DNA from 3 places in the Nonomuraea sp. NPDC048901 genome. Region 2 is predicted to be linked to each of the others. Evidence: riboswitches for the same ligand, from Rfam matches in the RefSeq annotation. Region 2 holds a riboswitch; each other region holds the start of a gene.
The links. Region 2 has a riboswitch for cobalamin ahead of AB0C30_RS55600 (CbtB-domain containing protein). Riboswitches for the same ligand answer to the same signal wherever they lie in the genome.
Positions count from the first base shown of each region.

Region 1: another riboswitch for cobalamin. It lies ahead of AB0C30_RS31080 (ribonucleoside-diphosphate reductase subunit alpha); the one in region 2 lies ahead of AB0C30_RS55600 (CbtB-domain containing protein).
Region 3: another riboswitch for cobalamin. It lies ahead of AB0C30_RS54990 (ABC transporter substrate-binding protein); the one in region 2 lies ahead of AB0C30_RS55600 (CbtB-domain containing protein).

Region 1 is NZ_JBEZFW010000009.1:268,331-277,986, forward strand. It holds gene AB0C30_RS31040 (N-acetylmuramoyl-L-alanine amidase) at 1-298, opposite strand, end outside; gene AB0C30_RS31045 (TetR/AcrR family transcriptional regulator) at 361-975, opposite strand; gene AB0C30_RS31050 (ABC transporter ATP-binding protein) at 1,033-1,839, shown strand; gene AB0C30_RS31055 (ABC transporter permease) at 2,001-2,741, shown strand; gene AB0C30_RS31060 (hypothetical protein) at 2,810-3,085, shown strand; gene glmS (glutamine--fructose-6-phosphate transaminase (isomerizing)) at 3,134-4,954, shown strand; gene AB0C30_RS31070 (SAM-dependent methyltransferase) at 5,028-5,795, shown strand; gene AB0C30_RS31075 (tripartite tricarboxylate transporter substrate-binding protein) at 5,901-6,866, shown strand; cobalamin riboswitch at 6,871-7,065, shown strand; gene AB0C30_RS31080 (ribonucleoside-diphosphate reductase subunit alpha) at 7,192-9,441, shown strand; gene AB0C30_RS31085 (ribonucleotide-diphosphate reductase subunit beta) at 9,468-9,656, shown strand, end outside.
Region 2 is NZ_JBEZFW010000033.1:21,446-31,101, reverse strand. It holds gene AB0C30_RS55625 (CrcB family protein) at 1-204, opposite strand, end outside; gene AB0C30_RS55620 (DUF190 domain-containing protein) at 216-569, opposite strand; gene crcB (fluoride efflux transporter CrcB) at 566-1,045, opposite strand; gene AB0C30_RS55610 (hypothetical protein) at 1,216-2,238, shown strand; gene AB0C30_RS55605 (M28 family metallopeptidase) at 2,412-3,962, shown strand; cobalamin riboswitch at 3,940-4,069, shown strand; gene AB0C30_RS55600 (CbtB-domain containing protein) at 4,104-4,292, shown strand; gene AB0C30_RS55595 (CbtA family protein) at 4,301-5,041, shown strand; gene AB0C30_RS55590 (histidine phosphatase family protein) at 5,048-5,665, shown strand; gene AB0C30_RS55585 (VWA domain-containing protein) at 5,685-7,865, shown strand; gene cobO (cob(I)yrinic acid a,c-diamide adenosyltransferase) at 7,868-8,470, shown strand; gene AB0C30_RS55575 (cobyrinate a,c-diamide synthase) at 8,479-9,656, shown strand, end outside.
Region 3 is NZ_JBEZFW010000031.1:86,164-95,819, forward strand. It holds gene AB0C30_RS54980 (SDR family oxidoreductase) at 1-632, shown strand, start outside; gene AB0C30_RS54985 (Gfo/Idh/MocA family oxidoreductase) at 803-1,666, shown strand; cobalamin riboswitch at 1,674-1,794, shown strand; gene AB0C30_RS54990 (ABC transporter substrate-binding protein) at 1,867-2,826, shown strand; gene AB0C30_RS54995 (iron ABC transporter permease) at 2,838-3,836, shown strand; gene AB0C30_RS55000 (ABC transporter ATP-binding protein) at 3,833-4,636, shown strand; gene AB0C30_RS55005 (adenosylcobinamide amidohydrolase) at 4,727-5,377, shown strand; gene AB0C30_RS55010 (hydantoinase B/oxoprolinase family protein) at 5,519-7,222, opposite strand; gene AB0C30_RS55015 (hydantoinase/oxoprolinase family protein) at 7,215-9,218, opposite strand; gene AB0C30_RS55020 (hypothetical protein) at 9,325-9,656, shown strand, end outside.

The sequences.
Region 1 (9,656 bases), on a different contig from region 2:
GGCTGGTTTCAGGCTCGGCCGGTGCGTCCACGAGGTGCATGGGGCCGTAACCGCCGGCCACGCTGGGTGCTCCGCTGTTCGCGTTCCACCTGGACTCCAGGTACGACACACCCAGCAGCACGCTCTCCGGCACCCCGAACTCCCGCGCCGCCGCCGCGAAGTCGCCCTGGCGGCTCACGTCAGCCCGATGCCCCACGCCGCCCATGTTCGGCAGGTCCGGTAGTTCGGGCAATCCGGGCATGGCGACGGTGGACGCGGTGAGACCGACGACGACCCACAGCAACAAGAGGACCCCCACACGGCGAAACAGAAAGCGACGGTGAAAACACCGAGCGTAACCATGTCGCCGAAAGAGATGGGTCAGGCGGGGCGGATGACGCGGACGAGGTCTGCGAGGTCGGCGGCGAATTCCGCGTCCAGGTCGGCCGGCGCGTCGAGGTAGGGCATCAGTCGCTGATGGGCAGGGAAGTCGCCCCTGGCTCGGCGCGACCGGACGTCGTGACTGGCCGCCGAGAAGCGCCCGTTCGCCTCGGACGTCGCGAAGCCGAGCACGAACGTGCTGACCATGCGCTCGATCCGCGGCACCTCTGCGTCGGGCACCCCCGCGTCGATCAGTGCCTGGTAGATCCAGTCCACCACCCGCACCGCGTCGGGCGTGACCGAGGGCCGGGCGAACAGCAGCGGGAAGACGCTGGGATGCTCCCGGGCCAGCCTCCTGGTGGCCCAGGCGAACGCGCTCAGCCGCTGGTCCCACGACTCGCCGGGCAGACCCTCCGGGAGGGTCGTGAGCAGGCGTCCGACGAGCCCGTCCAGCAGTTCATCCTTGTTGCGGAAATATCCGTAAAGGGCCATGGGCGTCAGGCCGATGCGTTCGGCGACCGCTCGCATGGTCAGGGCGTCGAGTCCGCGTTCGTCGGCGATGGCGAGGGCGGCGTCGAGGATCTCCGGTTGCCGCTCGGTCTTGAGTTTCCGCACCGCCTCAGTCTACGGTGTAGAGCAGTCTACAAGGTAGACCGGGGAGGAGCGGGAGACATGCTCAAGGCGACGGGACTGGTCAAGAGCTTCAATGGGGTGGCCGCGCTGGACGGCTTCTGCCTGGAGGTGGCGCCGGGAGAGATCGCGGGGCTGGTCGGGCACAACGGCGCCGGCAAGACGACCTTCTTCGAGATCGCCTCGGGCCTCATCACTCCCGAGTCGGGAAATGTGGTGATCGACGGCCAAGTGGGTGTCGCGCCACAGCAGCTCGCGCTCTACCCGAGTGTCACCGTCCGCGAGACTCTGCGTTTCTTCGGCGGCCTCGCGGGGCTGCGCCGCCAGGCGCTCAAGCAGGCCATCGACCGGATCGCCGAGGAGATGCTGCTGACGAACGAGCTGGACCGGCGGGTGAGCGTCCTGTCCGGCGGTCAGCAGCGCCGTACCCAGGCCGCCACCGCGCTGGTCGCCGACCCCGCCGTCCTGCTGCTCGACGAGCCGACTGTGGGCGCCGACCCCGAGACGCGAGCCGCCCTTCTCGCGGCCGTCCGCCGCCGGGCCGAGAACGGCGCCACGGTCGTGTACGCCACCCACTACCTGCCCGAACTGACCGAGTTGGCCGCCACGATCGCGGTCGCGAAGAGCGGCAGGGTGATCGCCAGAGGCACCGGCGAGGAACTGCTCAAGGGCCTGCCGGGTGAGGTGCGGGTGGTTCTCGACAACGACGAGGAACTGGCCGTCACCACGGCCGACCCGACGGCGACGCTCGCCGAGTTACTGCGCGGCCTCGACCGGCCGGTACGCGGCATCGACATCCGCCAGCCGTCGCTCGACGACCTCTACAAGGAGCTGTCCCATGTCGCGTGATGCGCCTGCCAGGAGCTGTCCGGCATGTGCTGATGCGGGGACCGTGATGGTTTCCAGGGTGTTTGGTCACACGACCGTCTTGATCCTTGTGACGGTCCGTCGTGGTTGAGGTCCCTGGGGGAGGACCCCCTTCGGGGGAGAGGAAAGAACGGAGTCGGCCCATGTCGCGTGACTCGCTCCATCGCATCGCGGTGCTGGTCGGGCACAACGTGCTGCTGCGCAGGCGCGACCCCGCCCACCTGGTCAGCTATCTGGTGATGCCGATGGTGCTCATGCTGGTCTTCAAGTCCATGCTCGGCCAGCCCGCGCAGGTGGTGACCGGGCTGCTGGTGATGTTCTCGGTGCTGTCGATGGCCGACGTGGCGACCGCCGTGCTGACCGAGCGCGTCTGGCACACCTGGGATCGGATCAGGGCGACTCGGGCGCGCATGCCTGAGCTGATCATCGGCAAGACCCTGCCGGTCTTCGCCATCCTGGCCGTCCAGCAGGTCGTCCTGCTGGTCTATGGGGTCCTCGCGGTGGGCATGCGGCCCACAGGGCCGCTCTGGCCGCTCGGGCTGGCCGTCGCCGCGTGGTGCTTCGCTCTCCTCGGCGTGGGTACGGCGCTCGCCGCGGTGGTGCGCAGCCATGGCGAGCTCAGCACGCTCTGCAACATCGGCGCCCTGTCGGTCAGCGCGCTGGGCGGGGCGCTGGTGCCGTATGCGCTCATGCCGTCATGGGCGCAGGCCATCGCGCCCGCCTCCCCGGGCTACTGGGCGACGACCATGCTGCAGGCCGCCGTGCGCGGCGACGTGGCCGCCACGGTGGGCCCCGCGGCCGTCCTCATCGCCCTCGGCGCGGCGGCCGGAGCCTTCGCCTGCCGTCGTCTCAGTAAGGGATGGGGTCGGTCGGCCGTGCTTTAGCTAATATCCTGCCCGATTTCGGGCAGAATATTAGCGTGTCGCATCCCAGCTGCGTAGTGTCCTCGTCTGTGTCCCTGGCACGGCATCCCTACGAAGACCTCGTCGCCCACCTCGTCAGGACCAGTGGTCTCGGTCCCGGTGAGGCGGCGCGCGTGGTGGCCGACGTGCTGTCGTACTTCTCCGAGCCGGTCGAGGAGTTCGTACGGCGGCGTCACGGGGAGCTGAAGTCTCGCGGTCTGACCAACGACGAGATCTTCCCCAGGGTCGCCGCGGAACTGCGTGGGCGCCGGGTGGCGCCGCCGGAGCTGTCGCTCCGGCAACTGCGCAGGATCGTGTACGGATAAAAGCGGACAAAAGATAGAAAAAGCCCCAAAAGCAGAGGAGAGCGTCGTATGTGCGGAATCGTGGCCTATGTCGGGTCGAAGGATGCGGCGCCCATCCTGCTGGAGGGGCTGCAAAGGCTGGAGTACCGAGGCTATGACTCGGCCGGTGTCGTCGTGTCCAACAAGGGGCTCAAGGTACGCAAGGTCAAAGGCCGGGTCGCCGACCTGGCGAAGGTCGTACCCCCCAGGTTCAAGGGCGCCCTCGGCATCGGTCACACGCGGTGGGCCACGCACGGTGTGCCCAGCGACGTCAACGCGCACCCGCACCTGTCGTCCGACGAGCGGATCGCGGTCGTGCACAACGGCATCATCGAGAACGCCGACGAACTGCGCGCCAAGCTGACCGCCGACGGGGCGGAGTTCGTCTCCGAGACCGACACCGAGGTGCTCGCGCACCTGATCGCCCGTACGGTCGAGGAGACCGACACGCTGGAGGAGGCCGTACGCAAGGCGCTCAAGAGCATCGTCGGCACGTACGGCATCGCGGTCGTCGACAGTGAGCGGCCCGGCGAGGTGGTCGTGGCCCGCAACGGCAGCCCGATCGTGCTCGGCATCGGTGAGAAGGAGATGTTCGCCGCCTCCGACGTGGCCGCGCTCGTCCGCTACACCCGCCAGGTCGTGCACCTGGAGGACGGCGAGCTGGCTGTGCTCAAGGCCGACGGGTTCCACACCTTCGCCAGCGACGCGCGCGAGACCGCCAAGGAGCCGCTGACCGTCGACTGGGACGCCGGGCACTACGACACCGGCGGCTACGAGCACTACCTGCTCAAGGAGATCTCCGAGCAGCCCGACACGGTCTCGCGCACCATGAGCGGCCGCCTCGACGAGCGCTTCCACATCGCGCACCTGGGCGGCCTGAACATGGACGCCCGCGAGACCCGCTCCTTCCGCCGGGTGAAGATCATCGGCTGCGGCTCGGCCTACTACTCCGGCCAGATCGGCGCGCAGCTGATCGAGGAGCTGGCCCGCATCCCGGCCGACGCCGAGCCGGCCAGTGAGTTCCGCTACCGCAACCCGGTCGTCGACCCCGACACGCTCTACGTCGCGATCAGCCAGTCGGGCGAGACCTACGACACGCTCGCGGCCGTACAGGAGCTCAAGCGCAAGGGCGGCCGGGTCATCGGCATCGTCAACGCGGTCGGCAGCGCCATCGCCCGCGAGGTCGACGGCGGTATCTACCTGCACGCCGGGCCCGAGGTCTCGGTCGCCTCGACCAAGGCGTTCACCTCGACGTCGCTGGCGTTCGCGCTGCTCGCGCTGCACTTCGGCCGGGTGCACGACCTCTCGCCCGCCGATGGCCGCCGCGTCTGCGAGGGCCTGCGCAGGCTGCCCGGCCAGATCGAGGAGATCCTGGCGCAGGGCGACAAGATCGCCGAGCTGGCGAAGAAGTACGCGAACTATCCGAGCATGATGTTCGTCGGCCGGGTCCGCGGTTATCCCGTGGCCCGCGAAGGCGCGCAGAAGCTCAAGGAGATCTCGTACGTCCACGCCGAGGCCTATCCGGCCAGCGAGCTCAAGCACGGGCCGCTCGCCCTCATCGGCCCCGAGATGCCGACGGTGGCGATCGTCCCCGACGACGAACTGCTCGACAAGAACCTCACCACGCTCGGCGAGATCCGCGCCCGCGGCGGCAAGGTGCTCATGGTGGGCCACCGCGAACCCGACGCCAAGCTGGCCGACGACGTCATCGTGGTGCCGAAGAACGAGATCGAGCTGGACCCGATCCTGCTCACGATCCCGCTGCAGCTGCTGGCGTACCACGCCGCCGTGGCGCTCGAACGCGATGTGGATAAGCCGCGCAATTTGGCTAAGAGCGTCACAGTCGAGTAACTGCTACGACACGGCGGCCACAATAGGCACATAGCCCGTGATAAGCGGACCGGCAGGACTTAAGATCGAAACTGTGCCCGAGTTTCATGGTCAACCGCCAAATCTCGCACGAATGTACGATTACATGCTCGGCGGCACAGACAACTACGCCGTCGACCGCGAGGCGATCGACCGGCTTGCGGAGCTGCTCCCGCAAGCCGTCCTGCTGGCGCGTGCCAACCGGGCCTTCCTCCAGCGCGCGGTCCGCCACCTGGCGGACGCGGGCGTCCGCCAGTTCCTCGATCTGGGCAGCGGGCTGCCGACCCAGGGCAACGTGCACGAGGTGGCGCCGGAGGCGAAAGTCGTCTACGTCGATCGCGACCCGGTCGTCGCCACCCACGCCAGGGCGCTGCTGGAGGAGGCGGGCCGGGCCGTCTTCGTCCAGGCCGATCTGCTCGACCCCGACGAGGTGCTGGCGCAGGCGTCCCGCTTCCTGGACCTGAACGAGCCGGTGGGCGTGCTGCTGGTCTCGATCCTGCACTTCATCCCGGACGCCCGTGACCCGGGCAAGATGGTGACCAGGCTGCGCGAGGCGGTGGCGCCCGGCAGCTACCTGGTGCTCACCCACGCGACCTCGCGGGGACGGTTCGAGGAGGGCGCCACGCCGCTCCACCGGCCCACCTCGGCCGGGGCGGGTACCGACCGGACACCGAGGGAGATTCGGGCGTTCTTCGGGGACTTCGAGCTGGTCGAGCCGGGCCTGGTGCACGCCCCCGACTGGCGTCCCGACCGGCCCAGGCTGGTCAGCGAGCCCTCGCTGCCGTCGTACCTGCTCGTCGGTGTGGGCGAGAAAACATCATAGTTCTTCCCGACTTTTCGTGATCCCTGATAATGACAACCCTGATGTGTAACAGTGCGTTAAGTGTCAGTGACCTGGGGTAGTTATGGGGTGCGAGGGGAGGACGCCATGCGCCGACGGGGGTTCTTCGCGCTCGGCCTGGCGGTGGCGGCCTGCGCGACAGGATGTGGCACGGAGGGGAGCCTCGGCGGACGCGCCGTCAACGCGGCCGGCCTCTCGGGCCGGTTCGCGATCGTCCCCGGCGCCGGACGCTGGGCCCGCGTCGCCAAGACGCTCGTCAAAACCGCCCGCGACGCCGGTTTCCCCGTCTCCGGCACGCCGCCCGTCACCCGGATCACCGTCACCGGGCTGCCCGCGCTGGCCGCGACCGAACTCAACAACGGGCTGTCGCTGCTCGACACCGCCACGCCGCTGGCCCGGCTCACCGGCCAGATCGAGGTGGTGGTGGTGCCCGCACACTCCAAGTTCGCCACCTTCGACCAGTTCGGCGCACAACTGGTCGCCCACCCCGACCGCACGCCCCTGACGGGCGGACCGCAGGGCGAGCCCGACCACCTGCTGTTCGGGCTGATCGCCAAGGGCCTCGGCGCCGACACCCGGCAGGTCGACTACACCGGTTTTCCCGGCAGCGAGGAGGCCGCGGCCGCGCTCCTCGGCGGCAAGGCCGCCGCGGCGACCGGCACGCTCGCGGACTGGCGCCGCGCCATCGGCAAGGGCCTGGTCAGGGTGCTCGCCGTCTCCAGCGCGCGCCGGGTGGACGGCATCGAGGCGCCGAGCCTGCTGGAGTGCGGGGTGCGGGTGGACTTCGCCGACTGGTGCGCGGCCGTGGGGCCCGAAGGCATGACCGATGACGGCAAGGCCGTCGCCATCCGGCTCTGCGACGAGGTCACGGGGTCCGACTCGTGGCGGGCGGCCTGCCGGGCGGAGGGATGGACCTCGATCCCGCTCAGCGGCGACGACTTCGAACAGTGGCTGGCCTCGGAGATCGGCAGGACCAGGGCCGTGCTCCGCGATCTGGGCATGCTCGACACCGCTGACACAACATGCTGGGGTAGTTGCGCCAAGGGCCACTAGATGTAGGATTCTGCTCGTCGCTGGTTCGCCCCTCGGGGCGGAGCAAAAGGGAACCCGGTGCGATTCCGGGGCTGCCCCGCAGCGGTGAGCGGGAACGACCGCCGTCACGAGCACTGGAGATCTCCGGGAAGCGACGGCCAGTAGGAATGATCGACCATGCCCGCGAGCCCGAAGACCTGCCGGCGACGTTGGGGGAGCCAGCCGGCTCCGCCCATCGAAGTGTCCATGGCCTCGAGGGAGGGCCGGGGGCGTCGGCGGCCGTGGAGTCCAGGGCCGCCGTGCTCTCACGCGCCCTCACGGGGATGAGCTCGCGAGGAGAGAGCACGTGACGCAGATCATTGAGGCCGATCACCAGCCGGCCACGGCCGATCACCAGCCGGCCACGGCCGATCACCAGCCGGCCACCGTCGATCGGCAGCCGACCACCGTCGACCGGCGGCTGGCGATCGAGGAGGCCGCCGCACGAGTGATCACCGATCCCGCCAACTCCCGGATCGCCGCCCGGCTCCTGGCCGAGGAGATCGCCGACGAGGCGGCCGGGCACGGCGTGCGGACCTTCTCCGAGTCCATCGCCGCCAGCCACGCCGCCGGGCTGATCCAGGACTCGCTCGCCGCCTTCGTCGGCGCGCACGCCGCCGAGCTCGACGCGCTCGTCTCCGGCGAGGCGGACGACCGCTTCGAGTATTTCGGGTTGCGTACGGTCTACGACCGCTACCTGCTGCGGCACCCGGAGTCGCGGACCGTGCTCGAACGGCCGCAGCACTTCCTGCTCCGCGTGGCCTGCGGGCTGTCGGAGACGGTCGCCGAGGCCGCCGAGCTGTACGGCCTCATGTCCACGCTGTCGTACCTGCCGAGCTCGCCGACGCTGTTCAACTCCGGTTCGCGCCGGCCGCAGCTGTCGTCGTGCTTCCTGCTCGACTCGCCGCGCGACGAGCTGGAGTCGATCTACGACCGCTACGGGCAGGTGGCCAGGCTGTCGAAGTACGCCGGGGGCATCGGCATCGCGTGGACCCGGGTGCGCTCGCGCGGATCCCTCATCAAGGGCACCAACGGGCACTCCAACGGCATCGTGCCCTGGCTGCGCACGCTCGACTCCTCCGTCGCCGCCGTCAACCAGGGCGGGCGCCGCAAGGGCGCGGCCTGTGTCTACCTGGAGACCTGGCACGCCGACGTCGAGGAGTTCCTGGAGCTGCGCGACAACACGGGCGAGGACGCCCGGCGTACGCACAACCTCAACCTGGCCAACTGGGTGCCGGACGAGTTCATGCGGCGGGTGGAGGCCGACGAGGTCTGGTCGCTGTTCGACCCCAAGCAGGTCCCCGACCTCACCGACCTGTACGGCGAGGCGTTCACCCGCGCCTACCGCGCCTACGAGGCCGACGGCCGCTACACCCGGCAGCTGCCCGCCCGGACCCTCTACGGCCGGATGATGCGCACCCTCGCCCAGACCGGCAACGGCTGGATGACGTTCAAGGACGCCGCCAACCGCACCTCCAACCAGACGGCCCGGCCCGAGAACGTCATCCACCTGTCCAACCTGTGCACCGAGATCCTCGAGGTCACCAGCGACGGCGAGACGGCGGTGTGCAACCTCGGCTCGATCAACCTCGCCGCCCACCTGACCGGCGAGGGCGTCGACTGGGCCCGGCTGCGCGCGACCGTCCGTACGGCGGTGCGCTTCCTGGACCGGACCATCGACCTGGGCTTCTACCCGACCGCCGAGGCCGAGGCGGCCAACAAGCGCTGGCGGCCGATCGGGCTCGGCGTGATGGGCCTGGCCGACGTCTTCTTCACGCTCCGGCTGCCGTTCGACTCGCCCGAGGCGCTGGGGCTGTCGACCCGCGTCGCCGAGGAGATCGCCCTGGCCGCCTACGACACCTCCGCCGATCTGGCCGTCGAGCGCGGCCGGCATCCGTCGTACGAGGAGACCAGGGCGGCGGGCGGCGTCTTGCACCCCGACCACTACGGCGCCGCCGCGTCGCCGCGCTGGGACGAGGTGCGCGCGAAGATCGCCGCGACCGGGCTGCGTAACTCGCTGATGGTCGCCATCGCCCCGACCGCGACCATCGCCTCCATCGCCGGGTGCTACGAGTGCATCGAGCCGCAGGTGTCCAACGTGTTCAAGCGCGAGACGCTGTCGGGGGAGTTCCTCCAGGTCAACCGCTACCTGGTGGCCGACCTCCAGGCTCGCGGGCTGTGGACGCAGCGGATGCGCGACGACCTCAAGCGGGCGGACGGCTCGGTCCAGGACATCGCGGGCATCCCCGATGACCTCAAGACCTTGTACCGGACGGCCTGGGAGCTGCCGCAGAAGGCGCTCATCGACCTGGCCGCGGCCCGTCAGCCGTACATCGACCAGTCGCAGTCGCTCAACCTGTTCATGGCCAGCCCGACGATCGGCAAGCTGTCGTCGATGTACGCCTATGCCTGGAAGCAGGGCCTGAAGACCACCTACTACCTGCGCTCACGCCCGGCCACCCGGATCGCCCAGACGACGATCGCGCAGACGACGATCGCGCTCGACGCCGTCGCCTGCTCCTTGGAGAACCCGGAAACCTGCGAAGCCTGCCAGTAGTAGACCCCCTCGAACGGAGACCCCCAATGCTGCTCGACCCCGGCATGGACCTGACCCTGCGCCCCATGCGTTACCCGGACTTCTACGAGCGCTATCGCGCCGCGATCCGCAACACCTGGACCGTCGAAGAGGTGGAGCTGCACTCCGACCTCGCCGACCTGGCCAGGATGACGCCGCAGGAGCGCCACCTGATCAACCGGCTGGTCGCCTTCTTC
Region 2 (9,656 bases):
ACAGAACCCGGCGCCGGCGAAGGCCATCACCGCGCCGTCGGCGGGCAGTCCGGCCAGGAAGCCCAGCAGCGCCGAGCCGGCCAGGTTGACGGTGAAGGTGCCCCACGGGAACAGGGAATCGTGGCGCGCCTGGACGAACCGGTCGGCCAGGTAACGCAGCGGCGCGCCGATCGCCCCGCCGAGAACGACCAGCGCCACTGTCAGCGGGCCGCCGCTCACTGGGCCGGCCCGCTGCTGGGGCGGCCGACATAGCGGATCACCTCGACCTCGTCCAAGATGACCAGCCCCTCAGAGATCAGCTCGTCCAGCTGCGGCAGGAAGGCCCGGATCCGTTCGGCGGCGTCGACGATGACGACCGACACCGGCAAGTCCCCCGACAGCGACAGGATGCGCGAGGTGTGAATGTGGTTCGAGGCCCCGTAGCCCTCCATGCCGCGAAACACGCTCGCGCCGGCCAGCCCGGCCGCATGCGCGCGATGGACGATCTCGTGATAAAGCGGCTTGTGGTGCCAGGTGTCGGTGTCGCCGACGTAGATGGTCAGCCGTAGCGCCGCTCCGGCCAGTTTCATGCCCGCCTGCTCTTTCCGACGCACCAGCGGGCTGCCGCGCTGCCCGCCCATACCGCGGTCAAGGCCAGCAGGGGGGTCAGCGCCAGGTACGCCAGCGCCATGCGAGCCGCGTCGCCCGCCAGCAACTGGCTGGTCTCCAGGATGTACGTGGAGAAGGTGGTGAACCCGCCCAGCACGCCGACGCCCAGCAGCGGGCGCACCCATCCGGGCGCGGACCAGACCTCGGTGATGGCCACCATGAGCACCCCGATCAGCAGACACCCGACGGTGTTGACGGCCAGCGTCGTCCACGGAAAGGCCCCGGCCTGGCGCGGAAAGGCCACGCCCAGGCCGTAGCGGGCCAGCGCACCCGCCGCGCCGCCGAGCGCGATCACCCCCAGCGTCGCCCACGGAGCCCGGCGCAGCTCGGCACGCTGGGCGGCCACGCGCAGGTCGACATCGGCGTCCACGGGACGCTCCGTTTCGGGACGGGACATGAAGATCCTCCTACCAGCAGCACAAAACAACCTCTGGTAGGGACCGTTGGCGGCTGGGTGCCACGGTTACCCGCCACCGGATCGGCGGCGAGGCGGTGGGCCCCACCACCGCGACCTCCCCCGGGGAGGTTCCCCTCGACTATACCGATCGGCCGAAACAGGACCCGGTAGTGGCCTCTCCTGCCGGCGCCTCCGCAAGACGTCAGGCCGCGGTGATGGTGGAGTTCCTCAAGGCCGCCCACGACATGCGGCAGAAGCCGCTGGTGATCGCGCACCACGCGGCGCGGTCGGCGACCGGGCTCGGCGTGTGGGGGCAGGACACTCCGCTCGAGTTCCGCAACGGCAACAACACCGCCCCCGACGTGTACGTGGGCTTCGAGGGCGCCCCCGGGCACCAGGCCGGCCCGCTGAACGGCGGCGCCCGCGGCGGGTACGGCAACCACCCCACCTACGGCGGCTTCGACCAGATGACCGCGCGGGTCGGCGGCCTGTGGGACTCGCTGCTGGGCGAGGGGCGGCACTGGTGGATCACGGCCACCTCCGACTCGCACGTGCACTGGACCCGCGGCGGTTCGGACTTCTGGCCGGGCGAGTACAGCAAGACGTACGTGATGGCCCGCCAGGACTACGGCGACATCATGGACGCCCTGCGCAACGGCCGCATCTTCGTCACCACCGGGGACCTGATCACCGCTCTCGACGTCACCGCCGGCAACCAGGGCCGCCAGGCCACCGTGGGCGAGACGCTGGTGGTCAACCGGCGCAACCGCACCGACGTCGAGGTCGAGATCCGGTTCCGGCCGCTGGAGGGCAAGAACGGCAACGGCGACCGCCCGGAGGTGCGGCGCGTCGACCTCATCACCGGGCAGGTGAGCGGCGTGAGCGCCAACCTGGACGCCGACACCAACCCCACCACCAAGGTCGTGGCGCGCTTCGGCCCGGGCGACTGGCGTCGGCAGGGCCGGGACTACGTCATCCGGCACACGCTGAGCGACGTGCAGACCGACAGCTACCTGCGGGTACGCGGCACCAGCACCGACGAGATGGAGCCGGCGGCCGACGGCAAGGAGAGCCCGTGGCAGGACCTGTGGTTCTACTCCAACCCGTCTTCGTCCGCGTCCGCTAGCCCGCCGGCCTTGGGCGGTCCCGTTCAGCCGCGTCCGCTGACCCGCTCATCCCGGCCGGCCCGCTGACCTGGGGCGGTCCCATGTACCACGCGGGGCCGCCCTCTCTCCGCACCAAGCGCGGCGCCGGGGGTCTTTCAACTGGGGGTCTTTTCAACGGTTACGGGGCCGGGTTACGTTCGCGTTCGGCGAGACTCGGGGATCGTCTGCCTTCCCGTTCCTGTCCCACAGGGGGAATCCGAATGCGCAGAGTCATCACCATCCTGGTCACCGCGCTCTCCGTGACCATCGCCATGGCCGTGCCCGCCAACGCCGGCGGCCTGGACGACGTCTTCGCCAAGCTGCTGGTCAAGCAGGTCAAGGGGACGAACGTCGCCAAGCACCTGCGAGCCCTGCAGGACATCGCCACCGCCCACGGCGGCATCCGCGCGACCGGCACCAGCGGCTACGACGCCTCCCGCGACTACGTGGCGAACAAACTGCGCAAGGCCGGATACAAGGTCACGCGGCAGCCGATCAACTTCGTCGAGAGCTGGGCCGAGAACACCCCGCCGACGCTGGCGCTCACCGCGCCGAGCGCGAAAACGTACCTACCGAACGAGGACTTCTTCACCTTCCAGCCCTCCCCGTCGGGCGAGGTGACCGCGCCGGTCCAGGGCGTGGACCTCACGCTGCCACCCACCCCCACGCCGACCTCGACCAGTGGCTGCGAAGCGGCGGACTTCGCCGGGTTCGTGGCCGGACGTATCGCGCTCGTCCAGCGCGGCACCTGCCCGTTCGTCACGAAGGTGCAGAACGCGGCCGCGGCGGGTGCGACCGGGCTCATCATCTTCAACGAAGGCCAGCCGGGTCGTACTGACGCGTTCCCGCTGGACATCGGCGAGTGGCGGGGCGGGATCCCCATGGTGTTCGCCGACTTCGCCGTGGGCAACGAACTCGCGAGCACGCCGGGCGCGACCGTACACCTCAAGGTCGACGCCAACCTCGTACTCGGCAGCACGGACAACGTGATCGCCGAGACCCGCTTCGGCGACCCGCGCAATGTCGTCATGGTGGGCGCGCACCTCGACAGCGTGACGGCGGGGCCCGGCATCAACGACAACGGCTCGGGCAGCGCGGCGATCCTGGAGGTCGCCGAGGAGATGACGCTCTACCCGGTCAGGAACAAGGTCCGCTTCGCCTTCTGGGCGGCCGAGGAGATCGGGCTGCTCGGTTCCGATCAGTACGTCGGGTCGTTGTCGCAGGCGCAGCGGGACCGCATCCGGGTGTACTTGAACTTCGACATGGTGGCCACGCCGAACTACGCCTACAAGCTGTACGACGGCGACAATTCCGACAACGTCGGCTCCCCCGCCGGTCCGCCCGGTTCGGCCGAGATCGAGCAGCAACTGGCGGCGTTCTACGGCTCCCGCGGCCTGCCCACGGTGGGCACGGACTTCGACGGGCGCTCGGACTACGGGCCGTTCATCGCGGTCGGGATCCCGGCCGGCGGCATCTTCACCGGCGCCGAGGGGATCAAGACGGCCGCTGAGGCGGCGCTGTTCGGCGGGACGGCCGGGGTCGCCTACGACGCCTGCTACCACCAGGCGTGCGACACCATCGCCAACATCAACGCCACGGCGCTGGACGTGGACACGGACGCCATCGCCGACTCCGTTGCCCGATACGCCTTCAACCTCCGCTCCATCCCGCCGCGAGTGGCACCCGCGACCAGCCGTGCGCGCTTCACCCCGCCAACGTCAGCCTTCCTCGATGTGTTGACGCGAACGGGAGGAAAGGATACGTTCCGGTAGATTTCACGGTTGTCCAAGGGAAATCCGGTGAGATGCCGGTGCGGACGCGCCACTGTATCCGGGACGTAGATCCCGGGAGCCAGGTCGCTTGGGCCTCCGTGACCTCATTTGTTGGGACGCGTCATCCCTGAGGAGGCACTGATGAGTGGCCTGTCCGCTCCTACCGTCATTCCGTTCCCCCGTCTGCGGCTGTGGTTGCTGGCCGTACCGGTACTGCTGCTGGTCGCCTACCTGGTGCTGATGGACAACGGCGCCATCTCGCAGACGGGTGCGTACCTGCACGAACTCATGCACGACGGGCGTCACCTGCTCGGCGTGCCCTGCCACTAGACCTCGGCATGGTACGCACCCTGCTGGTCAGGGGCCTGCTTCTGGGCCTGCTGGCCGGATTGATCGCGGGCGGCTTCGCCTTCGCCTTCGGGGAACCGCAGGTGGACAGTGCCATCGCACTGGAACAGGCGCACGCCGCGCAGGAACCTGGCCATGACCACGGCGAGGAGGAACTGGTCAGCAGGCCAGGCCAGAAGGCCGGGCTCTTCCTCGCCACCGGCCTGTACGGGCTGGCCGTGGGAGGGGTCTTCGCCCTGGTGTACGCGGGTCTGCGGGGCCGGGTCGGTCCCCGGTCGGAGGGCGGGCTGGCGCTCGCCGCCGCCGGGTCGGCGTTCGGGGCGGTGATCCTCGTACCGTTCGTGAAATATCCGGCCAATCCGCCGGCTGTCGGAGACCCGGAAACGATCAACAGCCGGACCGCCCTCTATGTCGTGATGATCCTTGTCGGCCTGGCCGCGATCGCGATCGCGGTGGCGACCGCGCGCCGGGTGACCGCCGGGCCATGGGCGCGGTGGGTCACGGCAGGGGTCGCGTACCTGGTCCCGGTGGTCGCCGCGTGGCTGCTGCTGCCGACCGTGGACGAGGTGCCCGAGGGCTTTCCTGCCACGTTGCTGTGGCAGTTCAGGCTCGTGTCGCTGGGGACGCAGCTCGTCTTCTGGACGGCCTTCGGTGTGCTGTTCGGGTGGGTGAGCGACAGGGCGGCGCGGCGGGCGGCGGCCGTACCCGCGACTGCCGTCTCGCCGGGCTGAGCCGGCGTGCTGTTCGTCCGGCACGCCAGCACGCCGGGGATGCGGACCGCCTGCTTTCCCCTGGCCGATGAGGACGCCGACACGGCGAGCCTGGCCAGAGCACACGGCTTGGCTTCGGTGGTGGCCGACTCGATGGCGGTCGGCTCGGCGCTGACCGGCTCGGTGGCGGGCGGCTCGGTGGCGGGCGGCTCGGTGGCGTGGGTCGCTCCCAGTGTCGCGGCGCGGCAGACCGCCGCCGCGCTCGGCCGGGAAGCGTGCGTGGTCGCCGCGCTCGCCGAGGCGGATCACGGCCGGTGGCGCGGCCTGCCGTACGGGCGGGTCGCGCGGGAGGAGCCGGACGCGCTGGCGAGCTGGCTGGCGGATCCGGACGCGGCGCCGCACGGCGGGGAGAGCCTGGCCGTGCTGGCGGCGCGGGTGGCCGGCTGGCTCGACTCGGTACGCGCGGAGCCCGAGGCGGTCGCCGTCTGCGACGCGGGCGCCATCCGGGCGGCCCTCGGCCATGCGCTGGGGCTGGACCCCCTGCGCGCCGCCCGTTTCGATCTCGCGCCGCTGTCCGTCACCGAACTGACCGTCACGCGAGGCGGCTGGCGGGTCGCCCACGTCAACCGGAAGATCCTGTCTTGAACGTACGGAAGGTCCTGTCTTGATCGTCTCGTATCCGTTCAGCGCCGTCGTCGGGCTCGACGACCTGAAGCTGGCGCTGGTGCTCAACGCCGTCTCGCCCCGGGTGGGCGGTGTGCTGGTACGAGGTGAGAAGGGCACCGCCAAGTCCACCATCGTGCGCGCGCTGGCCGCCCAGCTTCCCCCGGTGAACGTGGTGCCCGGCTGCCGGTTCGCCTGCGATCCGGCCACGTCCGACGCCGAGTGCCCGGACGGCCCGCACGAGCCGGACGCCCAAGGGCTTCGCCGTCCGGCCGCGTTGGTGGAGCTGCCGGTCGGCGCGTCGGAGGACCGTCTGGCCGGCTCGCTCGACGTCGAGCGGGCGCTGACGGAGGGGGTGAAGGCGTTCGAGCCGGGCCTGCTGGCGGCCGCGCATCGCGGCGTCCTGTACGTGGACGAGGTGAACCTGCTGCACGACCACCTGGTCGACCTCCTGCTGGACGCGGCGGCCCTGGGGACCTGTTACGTGGAGCGGGAGTCGGTGTCGGTCCGGCATCCGGCCCGGTTCCTGCTGGTCGGGACCATGAACCCGGAGGAGGGTGAGCTGCGGCCGCAGTTGCTGGACCGCTTCGGGCTGACGGTGGAGGTGAAGGCGTCCAGGGATCCGGTGGAACGCGCCGAGGTGGTACGACGCCGGCTGGCCTTCGACGCGGACGCCGAGAAGTTCGCGGCCCGGTGGGCGGCCGAGGAATCGGCGCTGGCGGCCAGGATCGCTCGGGCTCGCGGCCGGGTGTCCGGCGTGCGGCTGCCCGACTCGCGCCTGCGGCAGATCGCGACGGTGTGCGCGGCGTTCGAGGTGGACGGATTGCGAGCCGACCTGGTCACGGCGAACGCCGCCATCGCCCATGCCGCCTGGCATGGGCGCGAGAGGGTGACGACCGAGGATGTACGGGCGGCGGCCCGCCTGTCGCTGCCGCATCGGCGGCGGCGCGACCCCTTCGACGCTCCGGGGCTGGACGAGTCGCTGCTCGACGAGCTGCTGGAAAGCACGTCGGAGGACGACGATCCGGACGGTCCGGAGGGTCCCGATGGCGGGAATCCTGGCGCCTGTGGGCCTCCTGACGCCTCCGGGCCTGCTGACCATTCCGGGCCTGGGGAGGACGGCGGCCCGGCGAGCGCCGCGCCACCGGCGGGTGACGGCGAAACGCCGATGCGCGATCAGCCGACCGGTCCCTCCGACGGCCGGATGATGAATGACAGCCGCGTCCCGGATGATGGCCGCCTACCGAACGACGGCCGCGTACCGAACGACGGCTGGATGCCGAATTACGGCTGGATGCCGGATGGCAAGGGACCGGCGAAGCAGCTGGCCGATGCCGGGCAGTCGCCGGACGCCGGGAGCATCTATGGGCAGGAGCCGCCGGGCCGAGTGGCCGGGCTGGCGGCGCCGTACCGGGTGCCGTTGCTTCAGGTGCCAGGGATCGGCGAGGGCGTGGCGGGGCGGCGCTCGCGCTCACGCACCACACGCGGCCGGGCCACCGCCTCGCGCCGCCCCGGCGGACGGGTCCGCGATCTCCACATGCTGGCGACGGTGCTGGCGGCGGCGCCGCACCAGGTGAGGCGCGGGCGTACCGGTCCCGGGCTGGTGCTGCGCCAGGACGACCTGCGCGAGGTGGTGCGTGAGGGCAGCGAGGGCAACCTCGTGCTGTTCGTGGTGGACGCCAGTGGCTCGATGGCGGCTCGCCGACGGATGAGCGCCGTCAAGACGGCGGTGCTCAGTCTGCTGCTCGACGCCTACCAGCGGCGCGACAAGGTCGGCCTGGTCACCTTCCGTGGCGCGGGCGCCGTGCTGGCGCTGCCGCCGACCTCGTCGGTGGAGGCGGGCGCGGCCCGGCTGCGCTCGCTGCCGACCGGCGGCCGTACCCCGTTGGCGGCCGGGCTCGTGCGGGCGGCGGAGGTGCTGCGCGTGGAGCGGCTGCGCGACCCCGCACGGCGGCCGCTGCTGGTGCTGGTGACCGACGGGCGGGTGACGGCGGGTGGCGATGTGGAACGGGCCGCCACCCTGCTGGACGGCACGGCGAGCGTGGTCGTGGACTGCGAGAGCGGCCCGGTGCGGCTGGGCCTGGCGGTCCGGCTGGCGGCACGGCTGCGGGCGCGCCTCGTCCCGCTCGACGCGCTCTCCGATCTGAGTTCGGTCGTACGCGATCACCGGAAGGCGGTCTGATCATGCCGCAAGGGAAGCCCGCCACCGTCCCCGACGACGGTCTCACGACCCGGCAGCGCCGGACGCGGCCGCTGCTGATCGTGCACACCGGGCCGGGCAAGGGGAAGTCGACGGCCGCGTTCGGGATGGCGTTGCGCGCCTGGAACCAGGGGTGGCCGATCGGGGTGTTCCAGTTCGTGAAGTCGGCCAAGTGGCGCATCGGTGAGGAACGGGCGCTCAAGGTGCTCGGCGACACGGCCGAGGGGGGCTCGGTGACCTGGCACAAGATGGGCGAGGGTTGGTCGTGGATCCAGCGTCCCGGCACCGAGGAGGATCACGCGGCCGACGCCCGCGAGGGCTGGGCGCAGATCAAACGCGACCTGGCGGCCGAGACGTACCGGTTCTACGTGCTGGACGAGTTCACCTACCCGCTGAAGTGGGGGTGGCTCGATCTGGACGACGTGCTGGAGACGCTCGCCGGGCGGCCGGGCAACCAGCACCTGGTGATCACCGGCAGGGACGCGCCCGAGCGGCTGGTCGAACTCGCCGATCTGGTGACGGAGATGGGCAAGGTACGTCATCCCATGGACGCCGGGCAGAAGGGTCAGAAAGGCATCGAGTGGTAGTGCCGCGGCTGGTGATCGCCGCGCCTGCCTCGGGCAGCGGCAAAACGACCGTGGCCACCGGGCTGATGGCGGCGCTGCGGGCGCGCGGGCTGGCGGTCTCGCCGCACAAGGTGGGCCCCGACTACATCGATCCGGGCTATCACGCGCTGGCCGCCGGGCGTCCCGGGCGCAACCTGGATCCGTGGCTGGTGGGCGAGGAGCGGGTGGCGCCGCTGTTCCTGCACGGTGCGGCCGGGTGCGACGTTGCGGTGGTCGAGGGCGTGATGGGGCTGTTCGACGGCAAGGGCGACGGCGACTTCGCCTCCACCGCGCACGTCGCCCGGCTGCTGGACGCGCCGGTGGTGCTGGTCGTGGACGCGGCCCGGCAGAGCCGGTCGGTGGCGGCCGTGGTGCACGGGTTCGCCACGTTCGACCCGCGCGTACGGGTGGGCGGGGTGGTACTCAACCGGGTGGCCTCGGACCGGCACGAGGAGCTGTGCCGGGCCGCGCTGAACGCGGCGGGCATGCCGGTGCTCGGCGCGATCCGCCGTGACGACGCCGTCTCCACGCCCTCCCGCCATCTGGGTCTGGTGCCCGCCGCCGAACGTGAAGCCGAGGCCGTACAGGCCGTGGAACGGCTCGGCGCCCTGGTGGCGCGCTCCTGCGACCTGGACGGGCTGATGCGGCTGGCGACGACGGCGCCCCCGCTCACCGCCACGGCATGGGACCCCGCGACGGCGTCTGCCCTCACTGGCCCGGTATGGGACCCGGCGAAGGAGAGCGCCGGCGTCGAGGAGAGAGCGTGCGTCGGAGAGGGTGTCGTCGTGGCGGTGGCGGGCGGGGCGGCCTTCACGTTCGGGTACGCCGAGCACGTTGAGCTGCTGCGCGCGGCCGGCGCCGACGTGGCGACCTTCGACCCGTTGCGCGACGAGAAGCTGCCGGACGGCACCGCCGCGGTGGTGCTCGGCGGCGGCTTCCCCGAGGTGTACGCCGCCGAGCTGGCCGCCAACGAGCCGCTGCGTGAGCAGGTGGCCTCCTTCGGCGGCCCGATCGCCGCCGAGTGCGCGGGGCTGCTCTACCTGTGCGAGGAGCTGGACGGGCGGCGCATGTGCGGGCGGGTGCCGGGCCGGGCGCGGATGACCGGCAGGCTCACGCTCGGCTACCGGGACGCCGTGGCCCTGAAGGATTCACCCCTGACGCGGGCGGG
Region 3 (9,656 bases), on a different contig from region 2:
CGGCGCTCGTCTGTGACGTGTCGGACGAGAAGCAGGTGGCCGAGGCGATCGGTGACCTGCTCGCCTCGTTCGGCCGCCTGGATATCGTCCACTCCAACGCGGCCGCGCTCGACCCCGGCACCTACGGCCGCGACCGCGACCTCGAGGACCTCGACGTCGCCGTATGGGACCGCACGATGGCGGTGAACCTGCGCGGCTGCCTGCTCATGGTCAAGCACGCGGCCCCCGTGATGGCCGACGGCGGCGCGTTCGTCGTCACCTCGTCGGTCTCGGGCCTGCTGGGCGACGTCGCGCACGTCGCGTACGGCACCTCGAAGGCGGCGCTGACCGGTTTCGTGCGCTATGTGGCCACCAAGTACGGCTCGCGCGGCATCCGCTGCAACGCCATCGCGCCCGCACTGGTCCTGACCGACGCGGCCGCGCAGGCCCTCGGCCGGGAGCGGCTGGCCGACAAGGCGGCCGAACGGCTGCTGCCCTGGGCCTGCACCCCGGACGACGTGGCCGACCTCGTCGCCTTCCTCGCCTCGGCTGAGTCCCGGTGCATCACGGGACAGACCATCGTCATCGACTCCGGCACGGTGGCCCACCGCCCTGAACACGCCCTGCGCCAATGGCGCGACGCGGCGGGGTGACCACCGGAATTCCCCGGAGCGGTCCGTCACACGACTGTCTCGATCCCTGTGACGGTTTGTCGTGGCAGGAGTCCCTCGGAGCGGACACCCCTGCGGGGGAGCGGAAGCCCGGATACCCGGAGAACATTCCTAGGAACCGCATTAGGGTTGTGGCGGATCAAGGGGGATGAATGGAGCCGGTGTCGGTCGGGTTGGTCGGGGCGGGGCCGTGGGCGGAGCGCGCGCATGCGCCCATGCTGGTCAACAGCCCGCATCTCCGGTTCGCCGGCGTGTGGGCTCGGCGTCCGGAGGCTGCCGCTCGGCTGGGGGCGCCGGTGTTCGAGCGGGTCGAGGAGTTGTTCGAGGCGTGCGAGGCCGTGGCGTTCTGCGTGCCGCCGGGCGTACAGGCCGAATTGGGGGTGCGCGCGGCGAAGGCCGGGAAGGCGTTGTTGCTGGAGAAGCCGCTCGCCGACTCGCTGGAGAACGCGCGGCGGCTCGCCGATGCCGTGCGTGAGGCCGGTGTGGCCTCCCAGATGGTGCTCAGCATGCGTTATATGAAGCAGGTCAGGGAGTTCCTGGCGCGCTGCGCGGAAATCGAGGCGTTCGGCGGTCACGCCGCGAACATCTCCGATGTCCTGCTGGGCGGCCACCTCTTCGGCACCCCGTGGCGGCTCGAGCGCGGGGCGCTCCTGGACGTCGGGCCGCACGTGGTCGACCTGCTCGACGCCGCGCTCGGCCGGGTGACCGGCGTGCGCGCGCACGGCAACCCGCTCGGCTGGACCGGACTGCTGCTCGATCACGAGGGCGGCGCGGCCAGCGAGGCGTCGCTGTGCATGGCCGCCGCCGGTGACCTGCCGCCGGCCAGCGTCGCGGTGTACGGCAGGACGGGCAGCGCGACGCTGCTGCCCAGTGATGACGACGATCCGTTCGAGACCATCGCCGAGGAGTTCGCGCGGACCGTACGCCAGGGCGGCGGCCACCCGCTGGACGCGGCCCACGGGCTCAGGTTGCAAGAGATCATCGCCGAGGCGGAAGCCCAATTGGGCACCCCTTGACTTAACGCGCATCTGGCGCATTGATAGCGTCTGTCCGACGCGCAGAGTTGCAGCGAAGTCCGGTGCGAGTCCGGCGCTGTCCCGCAACTGTCATAGCCAGGTCGCCTGCCTCCGCGCTGACGTCATCAACCCTCGTGGAAAAGGGTGATCCGTCGCTCTCAAGCGGGTCTCTCGGTTCCGACAGTGTGAAAGGACTTCTCGTGAGGCCCGTACGCACGGCCTTCGCGGGCGCGCTGCTGGGAACGCTCGTTCTGGCCGGATGTGGTCAGACCAGCACTACCACCACCCCGTCACCCGCGAGCCCCACCGGCACGACCGGCTCGACCAGCTCCGCCGCCTTCCCCGTGACGGTCGAGGCGGGCAACGGCAAGGTCAGCATCGCCAAAAAGCCGGAGCGGATCGTCTCGCTCTCCGCCAGCCATACCGAGACGCTCTTCGCCATCGGCGCGGGCCCCCAGGTCATCGCGGTGGACGACCAGTCCAACTACCCGGCCGGTGTCCCCAAGACCGACCTGTCCGGCTTCAAGCCGAACGTCGAGGCCATCGTCGCCCAGAAGCCCGACCTGGTGATCGTCTCCAACGACATCGACGGCATCGTCGCCAAGCTGGGCAAGGTGAACGTGCCGGTCCTCCTGGAGCCCGCCGCCACCAAGCTCGACGAGGCGTACGACGAGATCACCGACCTCGGCGCCGCCACCGGCAACACCGAAAAGGCCGGACAAGTCGTGACTGGCATGAAGACGTCCCTCGACAAGCTCTCGGCGAACGCCCCCAAGGACAAGAAGCTCACCTACTACCACGAACTCGACCAGACCCCCTACGCGGCGACGTCCAGCACGTTCATCGGGCAGATCTACGCCATGTTCGGCCTCACCAACATCGCCGACAAGGCGCCGGACCCGGCGGGCGGCTACCCCAAGCTGTCGGCGGAGTTCGTCGCCCAGGCAGACCCGGACCTGATCTTCCTGGCGGACGTGAAGTGCTGCCAGCAGAGCAAGGACACGCTGGCCAAGCGCCCCGGCTGGAAGGGACTGTCGGCCGTCAAGGGTGACCAGGTGATCCAGCTCGACGACGACATCGCCTCGCGCTGGGGCCCGCGGGTCGTCGACCTGGCACAGACCATCAGCGACGCCGTCGGCAAGGCGGCCACCCGCCAGTGAGGTCCAGACCGATGTGGACGGCGGGCGCGCTGGCCGTGCTCGCCGTCTCCATGGTCGCCGGGCTGCTCGGCGGGGCCGCCGACATCTCGCCGTGGCAGGTGGTGCTCCAGGCGCTCGACTGGCTGCCGTACGTACACGTGGACTCGGGGCTGGCCCCCGTGGAGCAGGGGCTGCTGTTCGAGCTGCGGCTGCCCAGAGTGCTGGTGGCGGCCGTGGTCGGCGGACTGCTGGCCATCGCGGGGGCCGGCTACCAGGGGGTGTTCCGCAACCCGCTGGCCGACCCCTACCTGCTGGGCGCCGCGGCCGGAGCCGGGCTGACCACCACCGTGGTCATCGTGCTCGTGCCGACCCCGGCCGTCGGCATCCCGGTGGCCGCCTTCGCGGGTGCGGTCGGCGGGGTGTTCCTCGCGTACGTGCTCGGCAACACCGCCGGGCGCTCGGGCGGCACCGCCACGCTGGTGCTCGCCGGGGTGGCCGTCACCTCGTTCCTGACCGCGATCCAGACGTTCATCCAGCAGTTCAAGGTCGAGCAGTTGCAGCGCATCTACTCCTGGATCCTGGGCGACGTGGGCGGCGGGTGGGACCAGTTCTGGCTGGTCCTGCCGTACGCCGCCGTCTCGGCCGTGCTGCTGCTCGCGCACGGGCGGATGCTGGACGTGCTCTCGGTGGGGGACGAGGAGGCCACCAGCCTCGGCGTCCGCGCCGGGCGGGTACGGCTGGCGGTACTGCTCGCCGCCTCCCTGGCCACCGCGGCGGCCGTGGCGGTGAGCGGGCTCATCGGGTTCGTCGGCATCGTCATCCCGCACGTGGTCAGACGGCTGGCGGGCGGCTCCTACCGGATCGTGCTGCCACTGTCGCTGATCGGCGGCGCCGCCTTCCTCGTGCTCGCCGACCTGGTCGCGCGCACCGTCATCGCCCCCGCCGAACTGCCCATCGGGGTGGTCACCATGTTCGTCGGCGCGCCGTTCTTCGTGGCGGTCCTGCGCATGACCCGGCAGACCGCCACATGACCGCCGACACGGCCCGGCCGGCCCGGATGATCGAGACGAGCGGCCTGTCCGTACGGCTCGGTGAGCGCGAGGTGCTCAGCGACGTCGACCTCTCCGTACGGCGCGGCGAATGGCTGGCGATCATCGGCCCGAACGGCGCCGGAAAGTCCACCCTGCTCAAGGCCGTCATGGGCGTCGTCGCCCACCGGGGCGACGTCACCGTCGGCGGCCGGGCCGCGAACACGCTCAGGCCCAGGGACCGGGCCAGGCTGGTCGCCTACGCCCCCCAGACGCCCTCGCTGCCACCCGACATCACTGTGTACGACTACGCCCTGCTCGGCCGCACCCCGTACATCCCCTACCTCGGCAGCGAGAGCCGCCACGACAAGGAGGTCACCAGGTCCGTGCTCGAACGCCTCGACCTCACCGAGTTCGCCGCGCGCCGGCTGGGGGAGCTGTCCGGTGGCGAACGGCAGCGGGTGGTCCTGGCCAGGGCACTGGCCCAGGAGGCGCCCGCGCTCCTGCTCGACGAGCCAACGACCGCGCTCGACCTCGGGCACCAGCAGCAGGTGTTGGAACTGGTCGACCGGCTCAGGCTCGCCGACGAGCTGACCGTGGTGACGACGCTGCACGACCTGACCCTCGCCGGCCAGTACGCCGACCGGCTCCTCCTGCTCGCCGGCGGCCGGGCCATCGCTGCCGGGCGGCCGGGACAGGTGCTCACGGAGGCGCTGGTCGGCACCCACTTCGACGCCCGGGTGGAGATCGCGCCGGGTCCCGGAGGCCGGCCCGTGGTGCACCTGGTCAGGGGTGTCTCGTGAAAGTGGCGTCGGCCTATCGGGTCGAGGATGTCGTCCTGAAGGGGATCTGGTGGCCTACCGGGTCGAGGGCGTTGTCCTGAAGGGGGTTTCGTGGAGCTGACGTATCGGGTCGAGGACGGAGCGCGGCTCGGGTCGCTGCTGTGGGAGTTCGGGCCGGGGTGGCGGATGATCTCGTCGGCGCTGCTGGGCGGGGGGATCGGGGAGCGTACGTGGGTGCTGAACGCGCAGGTCGTGGCGGGCTACTCGCGGATGGACCCGGTCGAGCACCTGCTCGATCTCGGGCCTGATGGCAGCGGGGTGGGGATGATGACCGCCGCCTCGGTGGAGCGTTACGCGCGGTCGGTGGACGGCGGCGCGGAGGTCGTGGCGACGGTCGGGTTACGCGTCCCCACCTGGGCGGCCGCCCCCGAGGGCGCCACCGACCCCGAACTGGCCCCGATGCTCGCCACCCCCGCGCCGCCCGTGGGGACGATCAACCTGATGGCCGTGGTGCCGGTCGCGATGACCGACGCCGCCCTGGTCAACGCCGTGATGACGATGACGGAGGCCAAGTCGCAGGCGCTGATCGAGGCGGGCTTCCCGTGCACCGGTACCGCCTCGGACGCCCTGTGCCTGGCCGTACGCGTTGAGGGGCAGCAGGAGCTCTTCGGCGGCCCGCGCTCGACCTGGGGCGCCCGCCTGGCCCGCGCCGTCCACTCCGCCGTCCACCAGGGCGCTGCCTCCTGGCGCCCCCGGAGCTAGGACGATGGTCCCCCGGGGTGGTTCGTCCCACGACCGCCTCGATCTCCTGTGACGGGCCGTGGAGGTTGGTGTCCTTGTGGAGGGATGCCACCTTCGGTGGGATCCGGGGGCGGGGAAGAGTGGACGTCCGCAGCCGCTGGATCAGCGGGTGAGGCCGTAGTCCTCCTGGGCGCCGCGTTCCGTGACGTGGCCCGCGTCGAGGTCGGCGAGCACCGCTTCGCGGTCCCGCTCGTACGGGGAGCCCATTCCGCCCCCGCCCGTCGTCTCCACCACGAATGCCTCACCCGCGGCGAACCGTACGTTGTTCACCTTCGACGCCAGTCGCTCGACCGTCCCGTCCAGGTGGCGCTTGAAGAAGCCGCCGACCCGTCCCGGCAGCCCGCCGTCGCGGCCCGGCGGGGCCAGACGCAGCCGGTCGCCGCGCGTCGTGACGTGGCAATCCGCCAGGAACCGGTACACGGTCCGCGAGCCCAGCCCGCCGCGATGCCGTCCGGGGCCGCCGGAGTCCGGGATGGTCTCGATCGACTCCACGATCAGCGGGCAGCGGCTCTCCACCGGCTCCGCCTGCGGCACCGAGTTCCGGCCGATGCCGAAGTGCACGCCTGTCGCGTCCGGCCCGTCGAGCCCCCGCCGCGCGCCGACGCCGCCGAAGTCGTACGACAGGTGGATCCAGTACGGTGCCCCGACGGCCGCGATCGAGAACGGCTGGAGGATGCCGCTGGGCGCGATGGCCCGCTCCGGTACGGCATCCGACAGCGCTTGGAAGATGGCCTCCATGGCCGCGTAGATCGGCACGTACCGTCCACCGCACGGGTAGGGAGAGCGGGCGTTGAGCAGCGAGCCCTCCGGCAGCCGTACCTCGATCGCGCGCAGGCAGCCGTCGTTCATGGGAATCGTCGGATCGAGGAAGCAGCGCACCGCGAAGACGGCGGCGGCCAGCGACTGTGACGCGGACGCGTTGATCGCCGCCGGCACCTGCGCCCCGGTCCCGGCGAAGTCCAGCACGGCCCTCATCTCGGGCGCCTGAGGCTCGACGCGCCCGCCATCGGAGGAGTGGCGTTCCAGGGTGATGGCCACCCGGACATCATGCGATTTTTCGAGACTTATTCCGTCGTCGTCGATCGGGTACGACGCCTCGAAGCGGCCCTCCGGGAGGTCGGCCAGCGCGGTCCGCGTCCTGGCCTCCGTGTAGTCGAGGTAATCGTCGATCCCGCTCGCCAGCCCCGCCGCCCCGTACTCCGCCACCAGCGCCCCGACCCGGGCGGCCGCCACGGCGGTGCCCGCCACGAGCGCCCGTACGTCGCCCATGACCTTGTCCGGCGTACGGCTGTTGGCCCGCAGGATGGCCTCCACGGCCGGTTCCAGACCGGCGGAGGTGGCCAGCCGTACGGGAGGCAGCTGGAGCCCTTCGAGGAAGATGTCGGTGGCCAGCGGCGCCATGCCACCGGCGGACAGCCCACCCAGGTCCGATACGTGGATCATGGTCGCGGCGAAGTACGCGGGCCGGTCCTCGACGAAGACGGGCCGGTAGACGAGCAGGTCGTTGGTGTGCACGCCGCCCCGGTAGGCGTCGTTGAGCACGTACACGTCACCGGGCCGCATCGTCTCCAGCGGCACGTCCCGGACGAGCTCTGGCAGGGCGACCTTGAGCGCCATGCTGTTCATGAGCGTGGTGGCCATGGAGTGCGCGATCAGCTGTCCGCGCGCGTCCAGGACGGCGGCGGACGCGTCGGACCCCTCCACGATGAACGTCGAGTACGCCGACCGCACGACGACGATGCTGGCCTCCTCGGCGGCGACCACCAGCGCGTTCCGCAGCACCTCGGCGGTCAGCACGTCACTCATGCGGCTCCCTGCTCAGATGTACGGCCCGCGCCGGGCCCAGCGTGGCGGTCCACCCGGGCGGCACCACGATCGTGGACTCGGCGTCCTCGATGATCCCCGGACCGGGCAGCACCGCCAGCGTGTCGCGGGTGTGCACCGGCACCTCGACATAGTCGCCCAGCTCCGCGAAGTACGCGGACCGCACTCCAACCGGGCCGGAGCGCACTCCAACAGGCTCCGAAAGAGCCCCGGGGACCGGGGCGGCGGGCAGGGTGACGCGGACCCGGTAGCTGACGATCTCCACCTCGCCCCGCTGCGAGATCCCGTAGACCCGCTCGTACCGGTCGAAGAACCGCCCCTCCAGCTCCGTACGCGACGAGCTCCACGGCACGGTCAGATCATGCGACTGCCCCCGGAACCGTACGTCCACCGACCGCGAGACCCGCACCCCCGGATCGGACGGCGACACCCCGAGATCCTCCGCCGCCGCCCCGGCCAGCGAGTCGAACACGTCCGAGGGATCCCCGGCGTCCAGCCGCGACAGCACCCGGTCCGTCGAAAGGTCGCCCACCAGCAGCCCGGCCGCCGACGCGACCCCGCAGTGGGCGGGCACCACTACGGTCCCGATCCCGAACCGCTCCGCCACCCGCGCCGCGTGCATCGGCCCGGCCCCGCCGAAGGCCACCAGCGCGTACCCCCGCGGATCGATCCCCCGCTGCACGGTCACCACGTGCACGGCCGCGGCCATCGAGGCGCTGACGATCTCGTGGACGGCATGCGCCGCCGCCGCTCTGGACACCCCGAGCGGCCCGGCCAGCCGCTCCAGCGCCTTGTCGGCGAGCGGCGCGGACAGCGGGATCGACGCCGATGTCAGGTAGCCGAGCACCAGGTTCGCGTCCGTGACCGTCGGCTCGGAGCCGCCCAGTCCGTAGCAGGCGGGCCCCGGGTCGGAGCCGGCCGAGTGCGGGCCGACGCGCAGCGCGCCGGCGGCGTCGAGCCAGGCGATGCTGCCGCCGCCCGCGCCCACCTCCGCCAGGTCGATGGCCGGGGTCTTGATCGGCACCCCGGTCCCGGCCCGACGCCCGCCGAAGCTGCCCTTGCCGCCGACGTGGAACTCGTGCGTGATCTCCGGCCGCCCGTCACGCACCACACAGGTCTTGGCCGTCGTCCCGCCCATGTCGAAGGAGATGACGTTCGCGAACCCGCTGCCCGCCGCCGCGAGCACCCCGGCCGCCGGGCCGGACTCGATCATGGCGACGGCTCGCCTGGCGGCCAGCTCGGCGGAGATCACGCCGCCGCTCGACTCCATCACGTGGACGGGCGCCTCCACACCCAGCGAGGCCAGCTGGTCGCGCAGCCTGGAGAGGTACGAGGCCATGATCGGTCCGATATAGGCGGACATGATGGTCGTCGTGGCCCGCTCGTACTCGCGGATCTCCGGCCACACCTCGGACGAGACGACCACGTTCTCGACCGATTCGCGAAGGATCGCGGCCACCTGCCGCTCATGGTCGGGATTGGCGTAGGAATGCACCAGGCACACCGCAGCCGACGTGATGCCCCGCCGCGCGATCTCCGCCGCCACCCGCCGTACGGACTCCAGATCGAGGGGCGTCAGTACGGCCCCGCGCGCCGACACCCGCTCCACCACCTCGAAGCAGTCGCCCGCGGCCACCGGCGGGGGCGGCGGGGTGAAGCGCAGGTCGTAGCGGTCCTCCTCGACCCGGGCGTACCGGCCCAGGGGGACGACCGAACGGAAGCCCTGGGTGGTGACGTAGGCCACCCGCACGCCCTTGCGTTCGAGCACGGCGTTGGTGGCCAGCGTGGTGGCGTGGACGACCCGGGTGACCGACGCGGGGTCCACGCCGGCGAGCACGCGTGTAACACCGTCCGTAATTCCGGCGATGGGGTCGTAGGGGGTGCTCAAACACTTGGCTACCGTTACCTCGCCCACATGACCGCGCAGGACCACGTCGGTGAAGGTACCGCCTACGTCGATGCCGATCGCGTAGCCCATTCCGGTACCGTAGACGTCCAAGCAAGCGCTTGTCTATGAGCACGTCTATTGACTTCCGGCAGGTGATTGAGACCCTTATTTCGATAACTGCGAAATTGGAGCGGAGATGGCACGTCTCACAGCTCTTGCCGGGGGTGTCGCGGCGACACTCGTCCTGCTTGCCCTGCCCGCGGCGGCGCACGAGCATCCCAGCGGGATCACCGACCTCGTCACCCCGGCCGTGGTTCGCGTGGAAGCCTCCTCGCACGTCGAGATCACTCTGCTCGATCACATAGGCGAGCTGATGCATGTGGAACGGTCCTACGATGTCCCCTTAGGAGTGGGAACGGGCATCGTGGTCAACCCCGAGGGCGCCATCGTCACCCTCACCCGCGTGGTCAAGACCGACAAGGACGTGGCGGTCTACGCGGCCAACAAGATCTTCGCCGAGCACCACAA